DNA from 2 places in the Mycobacterium sp. NTMscope_Eco_3 genome. Region 2 is predicted to be linked to the other one. Evidence: riboswitches for the same ligand, from Rfam matches in the RefSeq annotation. Region 2 holds a riboswitch; the other holds the start of a gene.
The links. Region 2 has a riboswitch for S-adenosylmethionine ahead of AC0KTM_RS08155 (hypothetical protein). Riboswitches for the same ligand answer to the same signal wherever they lie in the genome.

Region 1 (3,409 bases), 2.6 Mb from region 2:
GCCGCCGCGAGCTGGGCCCGGTGGAGCCGCGGCAACCGCCGAGCACGTTGGTGGCCACCGCGCACCAGCGGTCGGTGTCGATCGGCGCGCCCGGGCCGACCATGCCGTCCCACCAGCCGCCGGTGGGATGTCCGGGCCCGGCCGGCCCGGTGATATGCGAGTCACCGGTCAGGGCGTGCAGCACCACCATCACGTTGTCGCGTGTCGGCGACAACTCGCCCCAGCGCTGGATGGCGATGTGCACGTCGTCGATGACCGCGCCGCTCTCGGTGGTCAGCGCGCCGATATGGACGAAGCCGATTTCGCCTTCGTCAGGCAGCGTTTGGGTGGGCACGTCGGAGATCGTCATGGGCAGGATTCCTTTAGAACGCCGCCACGGCCTTCGGATCGGTGCCGGACGCCCCCGCGGCCGCACCGAATCTGGCTGCCGCGGCGAAGCCGAGCTCCAGGTCGGCGAGGATGTCGTCGATCCCCTCGATGCCGACGGCCAGCCGCACCAGCCCCGGGCTGACCCCGGTGCTCAGCTGCTCCTGCGGGGACAGCTGGGCGTGCGTCGTGGACGCCGGATGAATCACCAGCGAACGCACGTCGCCGATGTTGGCGACGTGGCTGTGCAACTTCAGCGCGTTCACGAAGGCCTTGCCGGCATCGACACCGCCGGCCAGTTCGAACGACAGCACCGCCCCGGTTCCCTTGGGCGCCAGCTTCTTTGCCCGTTCATGCCAGGGCGAGCCGGGCAGTCCGGCGTAGTTCACCGACAGCACGCCCTCGTGGCCCGCCAAGAACTCGGCCACGCGTTGCGCGTTGGCGACGTGACGTTCCATGCGCAGGCTCAGCGTCTCGATGCCCTGGGCGACCAGGAACGCGTTGAACGGTGCGGCGGCCGAACCGAGGTCGCGCAGCAGCTGCACGCGCGCCTTGAGCGCGTAGGCCGGCGGGCCGAGCTCGGCGAACACCACGCCGTGGTAGCTCGGGTCGGGTGTGGTGAATCCCGGGAACCGGCCCTGCGTCCAGTCGAAGGTGCCGCCGTCGACGACGACCCCGGCGATCGCCGAGCCGTGGCCGCCGAGGTACTTGGTGGCCGAGTGCACGACGATGTCCGCGCCGTGCCGAAACGGCTGGATCAGGTAGGGCGTGGCGACCGTGTTGTCGACGATCAGCGGGACGCCGTTGTCGTGGGCGACCCCGGCGACGCCGGGGATGTCCAGGATGTCGATCTGCGGGTTGGAAATGGTCTCGGCGAAGAAGGCTTTGGTGTTCGGTTGCGCCGCGGCCCGCCACGAATCCAGATCGTCGGGGTCTTCCACGAAGGTGACCTCGATTCCGAGCTTGGCCAGCGAGTAGTGGAACAGGTTGTAGGTCCCGCCGTAGAGCCTGGGGCTCGAGACGATGTGATCTCCGGCACACGCCAGGTTCAAGATCGCGAACGTCGCCGCCGCCTGGCCGGAGCTCAGGAACAGCGCCGCCACACCGCCCTCGAGCGCGGCGATGCGCTGCTCGACGACGTCGGTGGTCGGGTTGCCGATCCGGGTGTAGATGTTGCCCGGAACCTCCAACCCGAACAGGGCGGCGGCGTGCGTGGTGTCGTCGAAGACGTAGGAGGTGGTCTGGTAGATCGGCAGGGCGCGGGCGTTGGTGGCCGGGTCGGGCTGCTGGCCGGCGTGCACCTGCTTGGTCTCGAACGACCAATGCGCGGTCGGATCCGTGTTGTCGCTGGTAGTACCGTTGTCGGAACTCACGTGGGTTGGCTCTCTCCTGGGATATGGGCTCGGGTCTCAGCGGTCTCTCGGTGGCCGGCCGACTAGCAGCGGCGGACGATTGCGCACATCGGCCGATCCGTAAGGGTGAGCGGAGCCGAAGGAGCTGGACAGAAGCACATCACGTGTCCCCTCTAGTCAGGGGTCCGTTATGGCGGACCCGCGCTTGCCGTGCAGCCTGTGGCTACATAGACCTGGTCATCACCCGGGGCACCCCACCGCGGTTGGAGGGTTGCCGGCCAGCAAGCCGGGGCTTGATGCTGGCGCTCATGACCAATACGAAGATTATCGTACTGTGCCGACCCGCCGCCAACCGTGGCGGTGCACATGCAGGTCGACACCTGTCCAAACACCCTTGATAACGTGGCAGTTAGATTGCTGAGCCCCCCACAGAATTGTCCGATATCGAAGATCTTGCCGCCGGGAGAGAGACCGTGAGCGCCGAACAGCCGACCGTCATCTACACGCTGACCGACGAGGCGCCGCTGCTGGCGACCTACGCGTTCCTGCCGATCGTGCGTGCCTTCGCCGAACCCGCGGGGATCAAGATCAAGACCAGCGACATCTCGGTGGCGGCCCGGATCCTCGCCGAGTTCCCCGAACACCTGACCGAAGAGCAGCGGGTCCCGGACAACCTCGCGGAGCTGGGCCGGCTGACGAAGCTGGCCGACACCAACATCATCAAGCTGCCGAACATCAGCGCCTCGGTGCCCCAGCTGATCGCCGCCGTCAAGGAGCTGCAAGGCAAGGGATTCAAGATTCCGGACTTTCCGCAGAGCCCGAAGACCGACGAGGACAGGGAGATTCGCGACCGCTACGCCAAGTGCCTCGGCAGCGCGGTGAACCCGGTACTGCGACAAGGCAACTCGGACCGGCGCGCACCCAAGGCCGTCAAGGAGTACGCGCGCAAGCACCCGCACAGCATGGCGGAATGGTCGCCGGCGTCACGCACGCACGTCGCGACCATGAAGGGCGGCGACTTCTACCACGGCGAGAAGTCGATGACGCTGGACCGCGCGCGCAACGTGAAGATGGAGCTCGAGACCGAGAGCGGCAAGACGATCGTGCTCAAGCCCATGGTCTCGCTGCGCACGGGCGACGTCATCGACTCCATGTACATGAGCAAGAAGGCCCTCATCGAGTTCTACGAGGAGCAGATGCAGGACGCCTACGAGACGGGCGTGATGTTCTCGCTGCACGTCAAGGCGACGATGATGAAGGTCTCGCACCCCATCGTCTTCGGGCACGCCGTGAAGATCTTCTACAAGGAGGCCTTCGCCAAGCACCAGGAGCTCTTCGACGAACTCGGCGTCGACGTCAACAACGGATTGGTCGACCTGTACAGCAAGATCGAGGCGCTGCCCGCGTCGCTGCACGACGAGATCATCCGCGACCTGCACGCGTGCCACGAGCACCGCCCCGAGCTGGCCATGGTCGATTCGGCCAAGGGCATCACCAACTTTCACTCGCCCAGCGACGTGATCGTCGACGCGTCGATGCCGGCGATGATCCGTGCGGGCGGCAAGATGTGGGGCGCCGACGGGCGGCAGAAGGACACCAAGGCCGTCAACCCGGAGTCCACGTTCTCCCGGATCTACCAAGAGATCATCAACTTCTGCAAGACGCACGGCGCGTTCGATCCCGCGACCATG
Region 2 (3,409 bases):
GACGGCCCCGCGGCTCGAATCACGTGTGTTCATGGCCCGGAAGGTCAAGGGGTTTGCGAGCTTCGAGGTCAAAAATTGCACTCTGCCGGTTGCGCTCACCGTGCGTCACGGCCTCCGTGCGATCCTGCATGTTTGTGGAGATGTCGGTCTTAAATTGGCGATTCTCATCTGTCCACACGCCGACGTAGTTGTCTGGATGCTCGGGCCCGAGCACATTCCGATGTTTGCGGATGTATTCAATGAAATAGTCGTCGAGCTTCACCGATATCTCCCTTCGTGCCATGGTTTTCAGGCAAACCGTGCAGTCTGCGCAAGCCGGCCCGGATATCGTCATCCGGGCCGCATCCGGTAAGGCGGTGGTGCCACCGGCGCGGGCCAATGTCTCGAAGTCCCATCAAGGGGTCGGGGTGAATCATCGGGCTCTCAAGAAGTTTCGGGGAAGGATGTAAGTCTCACCGGGCTAGCGGGTGTGGGCAGTGAGTTTGTTCCCTTCTCGACGCCATAGTCGACGGCGGTAGGCGCCGGCAGATCCTTAGCTCAGCTTCAAGGCGGCGAGACCGACTCGGTCGTGGCTGTGTACGCCGCCCATGATGTCGAATTAGGCGGTCGTTGTGGTCGCCGGCACGTCCGAGGGTCCGCCATCACTCACAGAGTCCCCGCAAGATTGTCGCGCCCCCGGTGAGCCGCATGAGGGCATCGATCGTTGCCTCACGGCTAGGCGGAAACTCCTCGAGCCACACTCGAAGCGTCACGTCGGCCGCTGGTGGGAATCTGCTCGACAGCCGGGTGACCTCGCGGTCCCGCCATTCGAACAAGGCTCGTTGATCGTCCATCACTTGCGCGAGCCGCCCGGCCTGCTCTCGCTGACGCTCGGGTGGCGCAGAGCCGTGAACACAATATCCGTTCATGATGCTGTGTCGTCCCAGCGGAAGATTCATTCGGTATTTCGATCTGATGGCATCGTTGACGGAGCGGCAGTGTTCACACGCCAACCAGGCCCACTTCGAGGTGCCGCCGGCTGTTCCGCGACCGCAGATGAGACACAGGTCTCGCTCTTGGGAGACGTCGTATCCGTCCCATTTCTCGGGTCTGTCCTCGCACGGGCATGATTGCCACCTGCCTGATATTGGTCCCCGCACCCGGCCGCATGGGACGTGGACCGACAGTTCCGTCAGCCGCTCTGTCGGCGCGAGATTCGGTGCTATGGGTGCTTCGGGCGACTCCACTTGATCCGAGCGCGACCCGGTATCCAGTGTGTCGTGTAACCGCGCAAACGCGTCGACCGACGTTTCGATACCAGGCGGCCACTCGCGTTGCCAGATGCGCAGCGGGACGTCGGCCTGGGCCTCGAATTTGCTTGCCAGTCGGTGGTATTCGCGTTCACACCACTGGCGCACGCGGTCGTCGCCGTGTGCGAAAGCATGGAACCAACCGCGGCGATCCTGTGGTTCCACCGAGACCACCCTCCCGTTCGTGAGGGCGTACCGGGTGAGGGCGAAATCCTGATCTCCATACTCGTCCCGCATACCAGCGATCGTGTCGTTTGCTTGGCGGCATGCCTTGCAGGCCAGCCATTCCCAGCGTGACGTGCCGCCGGCTGTCGCCGTCAGACAGATTACGCACAGCTCCTGCTCCCGGGAGACTGCACAGCCGTCCCATTCCTCCGGGTCGTCCTCGCAGGAGCACGACTGCCAGCGTCCCCCGCTGACCGGACCCCGCAACTCCCCGCACGCAATATGCACAGACAGCTCGGTGATACGGTCGCGCAGTGCGGCGTCACTGGCGCCAAGTTCGTCGATCGTCATCTCTCGTCTCCTGGCGACGCCACTGTCGGGCGTCCACCGCTTGCACGCAGGGGCGCATGCCAGCTCTTCCCCTGAGGCACCATGCGGCGATCGCGCGGTTGCCGGGACGGCGGGTCAGGTACCCGAACTGCCGTCCACTCATGAGCCAACATCAGGTTAAGTTAGGGCACTGACAAGGCCGATGTCCCTGAACCGCCTCGAACCGATCCTGAAGCATGCCGGATGCGACGCGGCAGGTTGGGATCGGAGGCGGTCGCCAATTTTGGCCGTCTACGGGATAGTCCTATGCCCGGAGACCGTGCAGCTCAGCCCGCGGTAGGGCGCTGCGCTGCCGCCCGCTCGGCCCAGAACTGTGCACCAGCCAAATCCGGAGGATCCACCAACTGACTAAGCAGTGCGGCGAGGTTATTCATCGCGTTGACGTCGCCCGCTTCAGCGGCGATCTGCAACCAGTGCCGCGCTGCAGGTAGATCGGGCGGATTCCATTGCATCAACAGGCCGGCGAGTTTGGACATCGCGCCGATGTGACCTGCGGCGGCCGCGACCTCCCACCACCGGCGAGCTGCTCCAGGATCAGGCGGATCCGAGTGATTGAGGAGCAACAGTCCCAAGCTCATCATTGAGTCAGCATCCCCGGCGGCGGCTGCTGTCTCCCACCACTGCCGCGCTGCACCAAGATCCGGCGGCGCCATCCTCGCAGCGAATAGGTAACCGAGGTTATACATCGCCCCGCTATGCCCACCCTGGGCGGCCTTCTCATACCAGGTCTGTGCCGCTGCCAAATCCGCTGGCTCCCAATACTTCGTGAGAAGCCGACCGAGATTGAACATGGCCGTGACGTCGCCGTGTTCCGCCGCCTTCTCCCACCAGCGGCGTGCGCCTCGCCTATCGGGTGGATCCACCGACCTGAACAGCAAGGTGCCCAAATGACACATGGCCTCGGGGTTGCCGGCATCTGCGGCCTTTTGCCACCACGCACGAGCAGCTTCCACGTGAGGCGGCTCGGCACGTATGAGCAGAGAGCCCAAGTCGATCATCGCGTCTGCATGTCCCAGCGCCGCGGCCTTCTCCCACCAAGATTGGGCCGCCCGACGATCGGGCGGATCCCACATCGTCAGCACACGACCAAGTTCGGTCATCGCGACCGGTTCGCCCGATGCGGCGGCTATCTCAAGCCATCGGCGAGCCGGTGCGAGTTCAGGAGGATTGGCGAGCACGAGAAGGCCAGCCAGGCTGACCATTGCCGCGTGATGTCCCGCGTGCGCCGCCTTCTCCCACCACGAACGCGCGCCCGCAAGATCCGGGGGATGCGACGAAGCGAGCAGGATGCCCAAGTCATACATCGATTGGACGTGTCCGACACCGGCAGCCTTCTCGTACCACCCGCGCGCAGCCGCCGCATCCGGCGGTGCACATCGGTACGCCAATAGGACCGCCAGATCGTGCATGGCTTCCGCGCTCCCAGCAGCGGCCTCGCCCTCCAACCGAGCCCGCTCGGCGACAACTTCTCGGTCCGTCATCGGCGCAACCTAATCCTTAGCGACCACATCCATTAACTCCATTCGTCGACTATCGCCCGGATCGATGGGTGAACGCTGCCGTAA

Region 1: linked by a shared signal. The riboswitch ahead of AC0KTM_RS20040 (bifunctional o-acetylhomoserine/o-acetylserine sulfhydrylase) and the one ahead of AC0KTM_RS08155 (hypothetical protein) in region 2 are both predicted to bind S-adenosylmethionine.

Annotation. Positions count from the first base shown of each region.
Region 1 is NZ_CDRJYZ010000001.1:4,347,943-4,351,351, reverse strand. Features, by position in the region: gene metX (homoserine O-acetyltransferase MetX) at 1-349, opposite strand, end outside; gene AC0KTM_RS20040 (bifunctional o-acetylhomoserine/o-acetylserine sulfhydrylase) at 363-1,739, opposite strand; SAM riboswitch class IV at 1,915-2,032, opposite strand; gene AC0KTM_RS20035 (NADP-dependent isocitrate dehydrogenase) at 2,192-3,409, shown strand, end outside.
Region 2 is NZ_CDRJYZ010000001.1:1,768,024-1,771,432, forward strand. Features, by position in the region: gene AC0KTM_RS08150 (hypothetical protein) at 20-262, opposite strand; gene AC0KTM_RS08155 (hypothetical protein) at 642-1,805, opposite strand; SAM riboswitch class IV at 1,837-1,951, opposite strand; gene AC0KTM_RS08160 (tetratricopeptide repeat protein) at 2,111-3,325, opposite strand; gene AC0KTM_RS08165 (hypothetical protein) at 3,358-3,409, opposite strand, start outside.